DNA from 4 places in the Limnohabitans curvus genome. Region 1 is predicted to be linked to each of the others. Evidence: predicted binding sites of a transcription regulator. Region 1 holds the regulator's gene; each other region holds the start of a gene.
What was found. Region 1 encodes sigma-54, which starts transcription at its own class of promoters, with help from an activator protein. Its sites were predicted from a motif close to TGGCANGNAANCTGCTTT; they were not measured.

Region 2: the regulator sigma-54 is predicted to act here: its motif matches at 1,939-1,956, upstream of B9Z44_RS07565 (TorF family putative porin).
Region 3: the regulator sigma-54 is predicted to act here: its motif matches at 1,281-1,298, upstream of glnA (type I glutamate--ammonia ligase).
Region 4: the regulator sigma-54 is predicted to act here: its motif matches at 1,193-1,210, upstream of urtA (urea ABC transporter substrate-binding protein).

The regions. Positions count from the first base shown of each region.
Region 1 covers NZ_NESP01000001.1:1,261,618-1,265,242, reverse strand. Annotated here, with positions in the region: gene lptA (lipopolysaccharide transport periplasmic protein LptA) at 1-127, shown strand, start outside; gene lptB (LPS export ABC transporter ATP-binding protein) at 124-906, shown strand; gene B9Z44_RS06375 (RNA polymerase factor sigma-54) at 913-2,484, shown strand; gene B9Z44_RS06370 (THUMP domain-containing class I SAM-dependent RNA methyltransferase) at 2,533-3,625, shown strand, end outside.
Region 2 covers NZ_NESP01000001.1:1,522,993-1,526,617, reverse strand. Annotated here, with positions in the region: gene B9Z44_RS07575 (ammonium transporter) at 1-749, opposite strand, end outside; gene B9Z44_RS07570 (P-II family nitrogen regulator) at 765-1,103, opposite strand; gene B9Z44_RS07565 (TorF family putative porin) at 1,135-1,899, opposite strand; gene B9Z44_RS07560 (YifB family Mg chelatase-like AAA ATPase) at 2,111-3,625, shown strand, end outside.
Region 3 covers NZ_NESP01000001.1:450,811-454,435, forward strand. Annotated here, with positions in the region: gene glnA (type I glutamate--ammonia ligase) at 1-1,230, opposite strand, end outside; gene B9Z44_RS02080 (competence/damage-inducible protein A) at 1,457-2,311, opposite strand; gene B9Z44_RS02085 (EI24 domain-containing protein) at 2,277-3,146, opposite strand; gene B9Z44_RS02090 (sterol desaturase family protein) at 3,181-3,625, opposite strand, start outside.
Region 4 covers NZ_NESP01000001.1:1,565,140-1,568,764, reverse strand. Annotated here, with positions in the region: gene ureC (urease subunit alpha) at 1-155, opposite strand, end outside; gene B9Z44_RS07795 (urease subunit beta) at 155-484, opposite strand; gene B9Z44_RS15175 (hypothetical protein) at 497-661, opposite strand; gene B9Z44_RS07790 (urease subunit gamma) at 668-970, opposite strand; gene urtA (urea ABC transporter substrate-binding protein) at 1,280-2,551, shown strand; gene urtB (urea ABC transporter permease subunit UrtB) at 2,615-3,625, shown strand, end outside.

The sequences.
Region 1 (3,625 bases):
CATTTATGAAAACCTGACCGATGTCTTCAGCATCGATGGCCAACGCACCGAAGCAGGTGGCAAGGCCAGCGGTGGTCGGGTGCGTGCCGTGTTGGCACCGCGCAGCAAAACCTTGGAAAAACCGTGATCGAAACGCTTTCACCCACACACACCGCTGAGACCACAGAGAGTCGTTTGGAAGCCCGCCACTTGGAAAAGTCATACGGCAGCCGCAAGGTCGTGCACGATGTGTCGATCTCTGTGAAAAAGGGTGAAGTGGTGGGTTTGCTCGGCCCCAACGGTGCAGGCAAAACTACGTCGTTCTACATGATCGTGGGTTTGGTGCGTGCCGATGGCGGCAGCATCACCATCGATGGTCAGCCGGTGGCACATTTGCCCATTCACCGCCGCTCGCGTTTGGGCTTGAGCTATTTGCCTCAAGAAGCCTCCATCTTTCGTAAACTGAATGTGGAAGACAACGTGCGCGCCGTGTTGGAGCTGCAACGCGGCGAAGACGGCAAGCCACTCAAGCACGAGGAAATTGAAACCCGCTTGACCTCGCTGCTGCAAGAGTTGCGTGTGGACCACTTGCGGGCTTCGCCCTCAGTGGCGTTGTCGGGTGGTGAGCGCCGTCGTGTGGAGATTGCACGTGCTTTGGCGACCAACCCGCGGTTCATTTTGTTGGACGAGCCGTTCGCTGGTATCGACCCAATTGCAGTGATCGAAATTCAACGCATCATTGGCTTCTTGAAGGCGCGTGGCATGGGCGTGCTCATCACCGACCATAACGTGCGCGAGACGCTGGGTATTTGCGACCACGCCTGCATCATCAGTGATGGTCGTGTGTTGGCGCAGGGCACACCAGTCGAAATCATCGAGAACGCAGATGTGCGACGTGTGTATCTCGGCGAACATTTCCGAATGTGATCTTGCATGAAACAAGGTTTATCACTTCGCGTCTCTCAACATCTGGCACTCACGCCGCAGTTGCAGCAGTCGATCCGACTGTTGCAGTTGTCTACCTTGGAGTTGAGCCAAGAGATTGAGCAAATGCTCGACGAGAACCCGTTTCTCGACAAAGAGTTTGAAGAGGCCCCACGTGAAGAGTTTGGCCTCGACAAGGCCGATGCGCCAGCGCGCGACGAAGAGATGGAGCCCATGCGCGAAGTGCCATCGCTCGATGGCGGCATGTCAGAAATCACCGTGGACAACACGGCCAGCGATACCGAACCCAGCGTGGACGGTGTGGCCGAAAGCTGGGATGGCGATGGCAGCGTAGAGTTTTCTGCTGACGATTCCGAGTGGGGCGGTGACGCACCCGCCAGCAATAACAACAACACGGCCGACAGCGACACCGCCGACGCCACCGAGTTGGCGCGCATGCAAGAGTCGCTCACCTCGCATTTGCACCGTCAAGCGCTGGCCTTGCGCCTGAGCCCCACCGACCAAGCGGCCTTGCGCTACTTGATTGAAAACCTCAACGACGACGGCTACCTCGAAGACACGCTGCGCAGCTTGGCCGAAGGTTTGGGTGGTGACGACGAAGAGGAAATTGAAGAACTTGAACACCGCTTCCAAGTGGCCTTGTCTTTGCTGCAAAGCCTAGAGCCTGTGGGCGTGGGTGCGCGTGACTTGGCTGAGTGTTTGACGCTGCAACTGAAAGCTTTGACGCCCAAAGGCGAAGAAGCTTTGCAGATTCGCGACACGGCCATTCGCATGTGCAAGCAGCCCATGGAGATGTTGGCCAAGCGCGATTTCAAACGCTTGGCGGTCATCGTGGGGGACAGCGAGACCAACGTCAAGGTGGCGATTGCGCTGATTGCTCGCCTAGAGCCCAAGCCTGGTCGCCGTTTTGCCGATGTGGAGCGCCATGTGGTAGTGCCCGATGTGTTGGTGACACGCGTGGGCAAGTCCACCACGGCGCCCAAATTCAAGGTGGCGCTGAACCCCGATGTGATGCCTCGCTTACGTGTGCACGACATCTACGCCAATGCCCTCAGAGGCGGCAAAGGCGAAGCACATGCTGGGTTGCAGCAGCGCCTACAAGAAGCGCGTTGGTTTATCAAAAACATCCAGCAACGCTTTGACACCATCTTGCGTGTCAGCAATGCGATTGCCGAACGCCAAAAAAACTTCTTCGTGCACGGCGAACTCGCCATGCGTCCCATGGTCTTGCGCGAGATTGCTGAGGAGCTGGGTCTTCATGAGTCAACCATCAGCCGCGTCACGACCAACAAGTACATGAGCACGCCTTTTGGCACCTTTGAACTCAAGTACTTCTTCGGCTCGGGGTTGGAGACAGACAGCGGTAACAACGCTTCCAGCACGGCCGTGCGTGCGCTCATCAAGCAATTTGTGGCGAGCGAAAACCCCAAAAAGCCGCTGTCGGATAATCAGCTCTCCGAAATGCTCAAAGAGCAAGGCATTGAGTGCGCCCGCCGCACCGTGGCCAAATACCGTGAGGCGCTGCGCATTGCGCCCACGACATTGCGCAAGGCCCTCTGATAACTTGCGGGACAGGCCCAATTTGCGCTGTCCTCAACTGGTGAAACTATGAATCAATTACATCTCTTCTTGCCCTGTGCGGCAGGCGTCGAATCCTATTTGGCCGAGGAAGTGCGCCGCATCACCGGTGTGGGCGACGACGACTTGCGCGCCTTCCGTGCTGGCGTGATGGTGCGCGCTTCGTGGCGCGATGTGTTGTTGCTCAACCTGCACAGCCGCTTGGCGCAGCGCGTGTTGGTGGAGTTGTCGCACACCCAATATCGCCAAGAGGAAGATCTGTACCGCGCGGCCTGCGAGGTGGCGTGGGAGCTGTGGTTCTCGCCCAAAGAATCTTTCAAAATCGAAATCACCGCGCAGCACAGCCCGCTCAAGAGCTTGAACTTTGCGGCGCTCAAAATCAAAGATGCAGTGGCCGACCGCTTCCGTCATAAGTTTGGTGTGCGCCCTGACGTCAACACGCAATGGCCCGATGCGCGCATCTACGCCCATCTGACCACCGAAAATTGCACGCTGTATATCGACACCTCGGGCGAGCCCTTGTTCAAGCGCGGCTGGCGCGCTGACAAAGGCGATGCGCCTTTGAAAGAAACCCTTGCCGCAGCCATGTTGGCCGCTAGCGGTTGGAGCCAAGGCGACGGCACAGCGGCCAACCCAGAAGGCCTCGTGGCCCAAGGCGTTCCGCTGTATGACCCTTGCTGCGGCAGCGGCACCATCGCGGTGGAAGCCGCGCAAATCGCCTGCAACATTGCACCAGGTTCGATGCGCAAATTTGGTTTCCAAAAACTCATTCCTTATCAAGAGCACGTGTGGCACGGCTTGCTTGACAACGCCCGTGCGCAAGAGTGCGAGCCGCGTGCGCCGATTTACGGCAGTGACGTGGCCTTTCGTATGGTTGACTTCGCGCAGCGCAACGCCGAGCGCGCAGGCGTGGCCCACGCCGTGCAGCTGCGCGGTGGCGATGCCTTGCAACGCATGCCCCCCAGTGATGTGCCGGGCGTGATGCTGGTCAATCCACCGTACGGCGAACGTATCGAAGCCGCAGGCATTGCAGGCGCGGCGCGGCGTGCGCGCTACTCGCCGCCCACCGAATATGTGTCGCCCTACGAAGACGTCAACCAAAACGGCGATGCAGGTTTTGATG
Region 2 (3,625 bases), 260 kb from region 1:
CCAGCCACCGCAGCGTTGATGTGCACCACAGTACCGCCAGCGAAGTCCAAAGCACCCTTGGCCCACAACCAGCCAGCAGCGGCCGTCACAGTTTCCAAGGTCGCAGCGTCCGTGATGGCGTCTGGGCCGTCCCAATACCAAACCATGTGGGCCACGGGCAAGTAGCTGAACGTGAACCAGATGGTGCAGAACAACAACACAGCCGAGAAGCGCACACGCTCAGCAAATGCACCCACGATCAAGGCACAGGTGATGGCTGCGAATGTGGCTTGGAACGCCACGAATGACAGTTCAGGAATCACAACACCTTTGCTGAACGTGGCAGCAACGGAGTCAGGCGTGATGGTGGCCAAGAACAACTTGTCAAAGCCGCCGAAGAACGGTGAACCGCCAGAGAACGCCAAGGTGTAGCCGTAGACAACCCACAACACATAAATGAGTGAGCTCACGACAAACACTTGCATCAGCACTGACAGCATGTTCTTGCTGCGGACCAAACCGCCGTAGAACAGGGCCAAACCTGGGATGGTCATCAAGATCACCAACAGGGTGGACACAGTCATCCAAGCGGTGTCGCCTTTGTTAGGCACAGGTGCGGGGGCTGCAGTGGCAGCCGTTGCGGCAGCAGCGGGCGCTGCGGCAGGGGCTGTGACTTTGACGTCAGCAGCAGGGGCAGTTTGTGCCATCGCGGCGGTGCCGCCAAGCAGCAAACCAAACCCGAGGGCCAGAGAGGCTAGAAATTTTTTCATGATGCGTCTTCTTTCTTAAAGCGCTTCCACGCCGGTTTCGCCGGTACGGATGCGGACAACTTGTTCGAGGTCGTAAACAAAAATCTTGCCGTCGCCGATTTTTCCGGTACGGGCAGAACCTTCGATGGCTTCGATGGCGCGGTCAACGTGTTCAGCGTCAACGGCGGCTTCAATCTTGACCTTTGGCAAGAAGTCAACCACGTACTCAGCACCGCGATACAACTCGGTATGGCCTTTCTGACGGCCGAAGCCTTTGACTTCAGTAACAGTGATGCCTTGCACACCAATTTGAGAGAGGGCCTCGCGGACCTCATCCAACTTGAATGGCTTGATGATGGCGGTGATGAGTTTCATGGTTGCTCCTAGAGAAGACAGTTAGCTTGGGTTAGAAGCTGTACTTGACGCCGACGACCATCGCGTTTTTGGCTGTGTTGTAACCGTTGACGGTGAATGCATCAACGTTCTTAGCGTTCGTAGAAATGGCAGCAACGCTGGCAGACAAACCATCACCCAAATCTTTGTTGAGGGTCAAAGCAAAGTCTGTGTAACTGGCGTTCGGTGAGTTGCTGACCTTTTGGTGACCAACATGTGGGACCAGGCTATAGCCATTGCCCAAATCAAGGTTTGCGCTCAAATCAATATAGGCGCTGCCTTTCGAATTTGCCGTACCGAACAAATCAGAGAATGCATAAGAGTACTTAGCTGTGAACACACCATAAGTGGCTGCGCCATAGACTTCGTCTGTATTGGCATTCACGTTGCCAGAGATGTTGTTGTAAGTGTTGCCAACGTACTGATAACGCAGGTAGCCGACGTCATATGCCACACCAGCAGCTTCAAATTTATAGCCACCATAGACATCCAACTCCACAGGACCTTTGGTATCTGCTGCAGGTGATGCACCAGCTCCTGCTTCTTTAATCCACTTGATGGTCGAACCCCAAGCGCCCAAATAAAAACCATTGGCGTTGGCATAGTCAACGCCACCTTGCAAAGCTGGATCACCTTTGGTTTGTGCCAGACCGCGGTAACGGTATTGGCTCACCACGCCCACGTTGTAAGTGACTTCGGGTGCAACAGGCGCAGTTTGCGCGAATGCTGCAGAAGAGGTAGCCAAGAGGGCCAACACGATTTTGGACTTGAGGTTCATAGTTTTCTCCATTGAAAAATTTAAGAGGGATACACCTACTTAGCAGGGTCCGTGCCAGCGTTGAAGTCCACAAAAGTGCCCTCTTCACTTGAACTAAGACCCAAAGTGATGCAGTAGTCTGACGACTGCCTCATTTTCATGCACGCACTTGGTGCGTCAACATGTCTTAGATGCCCTGCAATGGGGCTAACCCCTCAAAAAGAGAAGTTTTATGACGCTTGCGTTAATTCACAGCCGCGCACTCTTGGGTTTGCAAGCACCGGCGGTGACCGTTGAGGTGCATTTGGCCAATGGCCTGCCCAGCTTCACTTTGGTAGGTTTGGCAGATACAGAGGTGAAAGAAGCCCGCGAACGCGTGCGCTGCGCCATTCAAAACACGGGGTTGGACTTTCCAACGAACAAACGCATCACGGTGAACCTCGCCCCAGCCGACTTGCCCAAAGACTCGGGCCGTTTTGACTTGCCGATTGCTTTGGGCATCTTGGCGGCGAATGGCCAGCTCGACGAGGCCGCATTGGCTTTGCATGAGTTTGCGGGCGAGTTGTCTTTGTCGGGCGAGCTGCGTCCCGTGCGCGGCGCACTCGCCATGGGGCTGGCCCTGCGCAGTGCGGGGGTGCGCACGCGGTTGGTGTTGCCACCCGGCAGCGCCGAAGAAGCCGCGCTGGTGCCCACCGCCGAGGTGTACCGCGCCCAACATTTGAGCGATGTGGTGGCGCACTTTGCCAAACCCGAGGTGAAAGGCTTGGTCGCGCAACGCGAAGAAGCCACAACGCGCCCGGTACACACGACTGAAGGATGGTCTCGTATTGCGACGCCCACCTTCAGCGCGCCCGCCGCAGCCTACAGCCCGGACTTGGCCGACGTGAAGGGCCAAGCAGGCCCGCGACGCGCCCTAGAGATTGCTGCTGCGGGCGGGCACTCTCTTCTATTAGTAGGACCACCCGGCACAGGCAAGTCGATGCTGGCGCAACGCTTCGCCGCTTTGCTGCCCGACATGACGCTGGACGAGGCGTTGGAAAGCGCTGCCATCGCCAGCTTGGCGGGTCGTTTTGAGTTGAACCAGTGGATGCAGCGCCCTACGCGCAGCCCGCACCACACAGCCACCTCGGTGGCCTTGGTGGGAGGCGGTACACCGCCTAGGCCGGGGGAAATTTCTTTGGCACACAACGGCGTGTTGTTTTTAGACGAGTTGGCCGAAGTCAAACGCAGCGCACTCGAAGCCTTGCGTGAACCTCTAGAGAACGGCCACATCACCATTTCACGTGCGGCCACGCAAGCCAAATTTCCGGCACGTTTTCAACTCATCTCGGCCATGAACCCCTGCCCTTGCGGCTACTTGGGCTCACCCCTCAAGGCTTGCCGTTGCACGCCCGACCAAGTGGCACGTTACCAAGGCAAGCTCAGCGGCCCATTGCTAGACCGCATCGACTTGCAGGTGGAAGTGCCCACACTGGCCACCGAGGTGTTGATGCAAAGCGGGACGGGTGAATCCACAGCCGCCGTTCGTGCGCGTTGTTTGGTCGCGCACGCCAAAGCACTGGTGCGACAAGGGACCCCCAACCAAGGTTTGCAAGGCCAAGCCTTGGAAGCGCACATGCACCTCGATGCAGCAGCGGCCACGTTTTTACAAAACGCTGCCAGCAAGCTTGGCTGGTCTAGCCGCAGCACACACCGTGCGCTGCGCGTGGCGCGCACGATTGCCGACTTGGCTGACAGCGCCACCGTT
Region 3 (3,625 bases), 810 kb from region 1:
CACCAACTTGTCTTCCTCTGGAGGGAGGTGGTACAAGTCTTTGGTCGCTGCTTCGCCTGGGTGAATCTTGTTCTCGATGCCGTCCAAGCCAGCCATCAACAAGGCTGCGAAGCCGAGGTAAGGGTTGCACAATGGATCTGGGAAGCGCGCTTCCACGCGGCGGCCCTTGTCGCTGGCGACGTTGGGGATGCGGATCGAAGCAGAGCGGTTCTTGGCCGAGTAAGCCAATTTCACGGGGGCTTCGAAGTGAGGCACCAAACGCTTGTAGCTGTTGGTACCTGGGTTGGTGATGGCGTTCAAAGCACGGGCGTGCTTGATGATGCCGCCGATGTAGTACAGCGCCAAGTCAGACAAACCAGCGTAGCCAGTGCCTGCGAACAAGTTCTTGCCGTCTTTCCAGATGGACTGGTGAACGTGCATGCCCGAACCGTTGTCGCCAGCGTAAGGCTTAGGCATGAACGTGGCAGTTTTGCCGTAAGCGTTGGCCACGTTGTGGATCACGTACTTTTGCAGCAATGTCCAGTCAGCGCGCTCGACCAAAGTAGAGAACTTGGTGCCGATTTCGCATTGACCAGCGCCCGCCACTTCGTGGTGGTGCACTTCGACGGGGATGCCCACGGACTCGAGCAACAACGACATTTCGCTGCGCATGTCGTGTGTGCTGTCGACGGGAGGCACTGGGAAGTAGCCGCCTTTGACGCGGTTGCGGTGACCACGGTTACCGCCTTCGATTTTCTCGCCGCTGTTCCAAGGGGCTTCGTATTCGTTGATGGCGTAGAACGTGTTGTTGGGCTCAGTGCTCCAACGCACTTCGTCGAACAAGAAGAATTCTGGCTCTGGACCGAAGTAAGCGGTATCGCCCACGCCAGATTGCTTGAGGAAAGACTCAGCGCGCTTGGCGATCGAACGTGGGTCACGCTCGTAAGCTTTGCCGTCTGTAGGTTCGATCACGTCGCAGATCAAAACCAAAGTGATTTCTTCAAAGAAGGGGTCGATGATGGCGCTGCTTGGATCAGGCATCAACAACATGTCAGAGGCTTCAATGCCTTTCCAACCAGCAATAGAAGAACCGTCAAACGCTTGACCTTCTTCGAACTTGCTTTCGTCAAACTGCGACACGGGCGCAGTGATGTGCTGCCACTTGCCACGGGTATCGGTGAAACGGAAGTCAACGAATTTAACTTCGTTCTCTTTCACCATTTTCATTACGTCTGCGACGGTCTTGGCCATCAAGTTCTCCTGCTAGGGTAGGTTGGGTTAAAAAGTGTTTCGAGGTTGAGGATGCAGTTTCTGTGCCAACATATGCGTCACAGCGACCGCCACCGGCTTCACCGTCAAGGCGCCTATTTTGCACCGAGATTGAATCAAATTGGCCGCAAAAGCGCATTCCAAGCGCTAAACCCCGAAAAACAGAACGCTCTATTTTGGTGCAATTTTGCACCAAAATGGTTCAACGTTACTCGCGCACCAATTCGGGGCCGAATTTCAAACCAAAGGTTTGGAGACCTGACAACATGGCTGGGTACGCCAGTGCCACATGGTCTGGCGAGCCTTTCACGCCCAACTCGATGTGTCGGCCATGCTCGGGGTGGTCCACGCTCGGCAAGCTGAACACTTTGACGCCCGGATGGTCCCGCTCCAAGGTCTCCATGAGGGGGGTCAGCGTGGCCTCCATGGAACCGTAGATGACGATGGATTTTTCAATCCAAGCCGCCTTCTGAAACAAATGCGGGTAATAGGTGTCGAGCACCCATTCCATCATGGGCCAAGCCATGACCGGAAAGCCCGGCACAAAGTGCACCACGCCACCGCCTGCACCTTGGCAGGTAAAGCCTGGGATTTTGTTGTACGGATTGGGAATGATGCGTGCGCCCACGGGGAACACGCCCATGTTGAGGCGATGCACGTTGTCATGGCGATCAGGCTCATACGGCACGCCCTGCTCTTTGGCGGTGTCTTGCATGCGTTCACGAATCAGGGCTTCAGCTTCGGGGTGCAGCACGATGTCAAGGCCCAGGGCTTTGCCTGCGCATTGGCGTGTGTGGTCGTCAGGCGTTGCACCAATACCGCCGCAGGAAAACACAATGCTGTTGCTTTCAAACGCGCGAGCCAAGGTCCGGGTGATGCGCTCAGGCGAATCGCCCACGTAATCCGCCCAGTCGAGCGACAGGCCACGGGCATTTAGCAACTCAATGGCTTTGGGCATGTGCTTGTCGGCACGCTTGCCCGAAAGAATTTCGTCGCCAACGATGATGAGGCCGAACTCAGGTCGGGCTTTAGGCGCTGGGGAGTTGTGGTGTGTGTGAGTCATCCGCCGATGCTACCGTGGGTAGCGGCACCGAGGCCCCCATCACCACAGTGTCCGACTCCGCCCGCAGGGCTTCTAACGCACCCAAGCTGTAATGTGCAAACCACAGCGAGGTAAAGGCAAACACCAAGGCATAAATCCAAATGGCCAAGGGAATCAGAACCAAGAATGCAGCAGCAAACAAAGCACCAGAAGCCCACACCAAGCTGGGCAGCGCGCCCATGTAGCCGGTCAACACACCGATCAACAGCAGCCAAACCCGGTGTTTGCGACCAAGCGCCAAACGCTCGTCACGGCTGGCATGCGACATCAGTGCGTCGTACACCATGATGCGATAGCTGAGCCAGCCCCAAATGAGCGGCGGCACGATGAACATCAAAGGCGGCACCACCCACAAAGGCAAGGAAATCAGCATGGCCAACAACGCAATGACAGTAGACCCCAAGGTCCAAGCCAAGCTGGTGAGGTTGGTGCCGCCATGCTTGAGCGCCAGGTGTTCAAAGCGACGGTGGACCACCAAATTCACCAACGCGGGCGTCATCATCAAAGACACCGCCAACAAAGACACCACCACCAAAGCAGGCGTGATGGCAAAAATCACCACCAACGGCACCATCACCGCTTGCAATTCACCCGCACCGTTGTCCTGCAGCCAATCCATCATGCTTTGCAGCACTTGCCAAGAGGCCAGCATCTCGCGCACCCACTCTTGTGTGGGCGCCCAATAGAAATACCCCCAACTCACCGACAACACCAAGAGCATGGCGAGAGGCAGCAAAGAGAGGGTGATCACGCGCGGCATCAGGCAGTAAGCCAGTGCGCGCCAAAAAGAATCCAAAAACAAACGCATGCCAAAAGCATACCGCAGCTATTTAACGTGCAGATGAAAAACCCAAAGCCTGCATGAGGCGTTTGATACCCAATCGCTGTTGCGACCAGAAACCTTCGCCGTAATCCACGCCCTGCTCCACTTGGTCGCGAATGCCCGTGGGCTCGAAGCGCATATCGAAGTTGGCGGTGCCAAACATCACATCCCACCAAGGCAGAAGGACGCCAAAGTTGTGCCCGCCTAATGCGGCCCCTACGCGGGTCGCTTCACCTGCGGCACTCACCACTGGCTTCAGCTTGGACTCATGCCCTAAACCAATCGCGTGGTGTAGACGATGAAACCTTGGGCTGACCCACAAGCGCTCACCCCACTTACCAAAAGTCACACGCAAATTGGCATGCTGAAGGTTTTCAAACAGCTGCGTGATGGCCACCACCGCCACAAACTGCGTGGGCGCAATGCCAATGAGCTGCGCGATGCACACCCAG
Region 4 (3,625 bases), 300 kb from region 1:
CCGCCGCCGAACTTCACTTCTTCGCCGTAGCCGCCCGCTTGCAGTGTGAAGTCTTTTTCAACCTCAATGACCAAGTTGGTGTCTGCCAAGCGCAGGCGGTCGCCCACGGTGGGGCCAAACATTTCTGCGTAGGCGCGTTTGCCGATGGTTGCCATTACATGTTTCCTTTGCGTGGCACGTCCACCGGACCATTCACCAAGCCGCGAAAGCCAAACACTTGGCGATCACCACTCAGGTCCACCAACTCGACCGTGCGTTGTTGGCCCGGCTCGAAACGCACGGCCGTGCCTGACGCAATGTTCAAACGCATGCCGTGTGCGGCAACGCGGTCAAAGCGCAAGCCCGCGTTGGTTTCAGCAAAGTGGTAGTGCGAACCCACTTGGATGGGGCGGTCGCTGGCGTTTTGCACGACCAGCGTGTGCGTGCGTCGCCCTGGGTTGAGGGTGTGTTCACCCTCGTCAATCAACAGTTCACCGGGTGTCATGTGCGCTCCGCTTTATTTGCCACGACCCATCCACCACATGAGAGCAACCACGCCAGCAAAGGCGACGAAGCCCCACACATCGGTGGCGTGGTAGTGGGAGGCACCTTCAATGCCGTGGCCTTCGTGGGCCAGCGCCAAAGTGGGCAACAAAGCAAAAAGAGAAAGAAGTTTTTTCATAGCAGTTCAAACAATGGGTTGATGCACGGTGACGAGCTTGGTGCCGTCGGGGAAGGTGGCTTCGACTTGGATGTCAGGAATCATCTCGGCCACGCCCTCCATCACATCGGCGCGGGTCAGCACGCTGCGACCTGCGCTCATAAGTTGCGCCACGGTTTGACCGTCGCGGGCGCCTTCCATGACGGCGGCGCTGATGAGGGCCACGGCTTCGGGGTAATTGAGCTTCAAGCCACGGGCCTGTCGGCGCTCGGCCAACAAGGCGGCGGTGAAGATCAAGAGCTTGTCTTTTTCGCGGGGAGTGAGTTCCATAGTGGTTTTGTCTATGCAACTTGCGTGCCCTCTTTTGCAATGCATCGCATGCGCCAAGTGCATGCTTTGGTGCACGAAACCTGTCTTGGTGCACGCACAACCACACCTCAAGCCGCGCCACCTTGGTGCATGACACCTGAATTGAACTGTCTTGGTGCATCTGCGTCGCGCTTGGGTTGCACCTTATAGCAACGCTACTTTTTGCCTAGGAGAAATGCGCGTTGGCACAGGGTTTGCGATAGCTGTTACGAAGCGCACCGTTACCACGAGCGCCGAACCAACCCTTAATTTTTGGAGTGAACCCCCATGATGAATCGTCGAGGAAATCTGAAGGCTTTGGCCGCGGCTGCGGCTCTGTCCGTTGGCTCATTTGTGATCGCACCCCAAGCGTTGGCGGCAGACACCATCAAGGTTGGCGTGCTGCACAGCTTGTCCGGCACCATGGCGATTTCTGAAACCGTGTTGAAAGACACAGTGCTCATGGCCATCGACGAAATCAATGCCAAAGGCGGCGTATTGGGCAAAAAGCTCGAGCCCGTGGTGGTGGACCCCGCTTCGAACTGGCCTTTGTTCGCTGAAAAAACCAAGCAGTTACTCGGTCAAGACAAGGTGTCGGTCATCTTCGGTTGCTGGACGTCGGTGTCTCGCAAATCCGTGTTGCCTGTGGTTGAAGAAATGAACGGTTTGCTGTTCTACCCCGTGCAATACGAAGGCGAAGAACTCAGCAAAAACGTGTTCTACACCGGCGCCGCGCCTAACCAACAAGCCATTCCCGCGGTGGACTACTTGATGAGCAAAGACGGCGGCGCTGCCAAGCGTTGGGTCTTGTTGGGCACCGACTACGTGTACCCACGCACCACCAACAAAATCTTGCGCGCTTACCTCAAGAGCAAAGGCGTGGCTGACAAAGACATCGACGAGAAGTACACCCCGTTTGGTCACAGCGATTACCAAACCATCGTGGCTGACATCAAGAAGTTTTCTGCAGGCGGCAAAACAGCCGTGGTGTCCACCATCAACGGTGACTCCAACGTGCCGTTCTACAAAGAACTCGGCAACGCAGGCTTGAAGGCCAAAGACGTGCCCGTCGTCGCCTTCTCAGTCGGTGAAGAAGAATTGCGCGGCGTGGACACCAAGCCGTTGGTCGGTCACTTGGCGGCATGGAACTACTTCATGTCGATCAAGAGCCCCGCCAATGATGAGTTCATCAAGAAATGGTCTGCCTACGCCAAAGCCAAAGGTATCGCTGGTCACAAAGACAAGCCTTTGACCAACGACCCGATGGAAGCCACCTACATCGGCATCAACATGTGGAAACAAGCGGTTGAGAAAGCCAAATCCACCGATGTGGACAAAGTCATCGCCGCCATGGCCGGTCAAACCTTCAAAGCACCGAGCGGCATCGTGAGCAAGATGGACGAGAAAAACCACCACTTGCACAAGTCGGTGTTCATCGGCGAAATCAAGGCTGACGGCCAGTTCAACGTGGTTTGGAAAACACCAGGCCCTGTGAAAGCCAAGCCATGGAGCCCCTTCATCGAAGGCAATGCTTCCAAGCCTGATGAGCCTGTGAAAAAGTAAACCTTTCTCCGAGGGATGAACTTGGGGGAGGGCACTGCCCTCCCCTTTTTTATGGGAATTTGGATGACTTGTTTTTCTATTTCGACGCGCATGCCCAAGCTGCAGCAGCGCAGCGCAGCATGTCGCGATTTTGTTGTGCGCGTCACTTGCGGATTGGCCATTGCCTTGCTCGGTCAATCCAGCGCGTTGGCGCTGACCGCGGAGCAAACACGCGCACTCACGCTGGGCGACACCGATGCACGCGTGACCGCACTGCAAAAAGCACTCGCCTCACCCGACGCACCAACCGCCGCCTTTTTGCAAGCCATGGCCGATGACGCGGTGAAAGTGAATGGCACACAAGTGCTGGTGGTGCGCGATGGCAAAGCCACCGACCCCGTGAGTGGTGACGCCACCACCCTGCCCGACACCGCAGAAGACGTGATCAACAACAACCGCATGCGCGGCGAAATTGACGCCGCCTTGTCTGCCCTGCAATTGCTCAGCCCCGATGCCGCCTTGCGTGTGCAAGCTGCCAAGTCGGTGCTGAAAGAACCCGACCCCACCAAACTTGCCATGCTGGAAAAAGCCGTGGCCAGCGAAACCAACGAGGGCGTGAAAAAACAAATGTTGTTGGCCCGTGCGGCGATTTTGCTCAACAGCAACGACGCCGACGAACGCTTTGCCTCGGCCAAAACTTTGGCTGACAGCCAAACGCCGGACACCCAACTTTTACTCAACCAACGTCTGAGCCAAGAGGAAGACAAAAAGGTGCGCGCTCAGTTGCAAACCTCGCTGCTCACCATCCAAGCGGCGCTGAGCTGGGGTGAAAAACTGGGGGCGTTGTTCACTGGCATCAGCTTGGGTTCTATTCTTTTGCTGGTCGCCTTGGGTCTCGCCATCACCTACGGTTTGATGGGCGTCATCAACATGGCGCACGGCGAGCTAATGATGATTGGCGCTTACGCCACCTACGTGGTGCAGGGCTTGTTCCGTCAATATTTGCCGGGCATGTTTGACGCGTATTTGTTGGTGGCCGTGCCAGCCTCGTTCCTCGCGGCGGCCTTGGTGGGTGCGGTGCTGGAGCGATTGGTG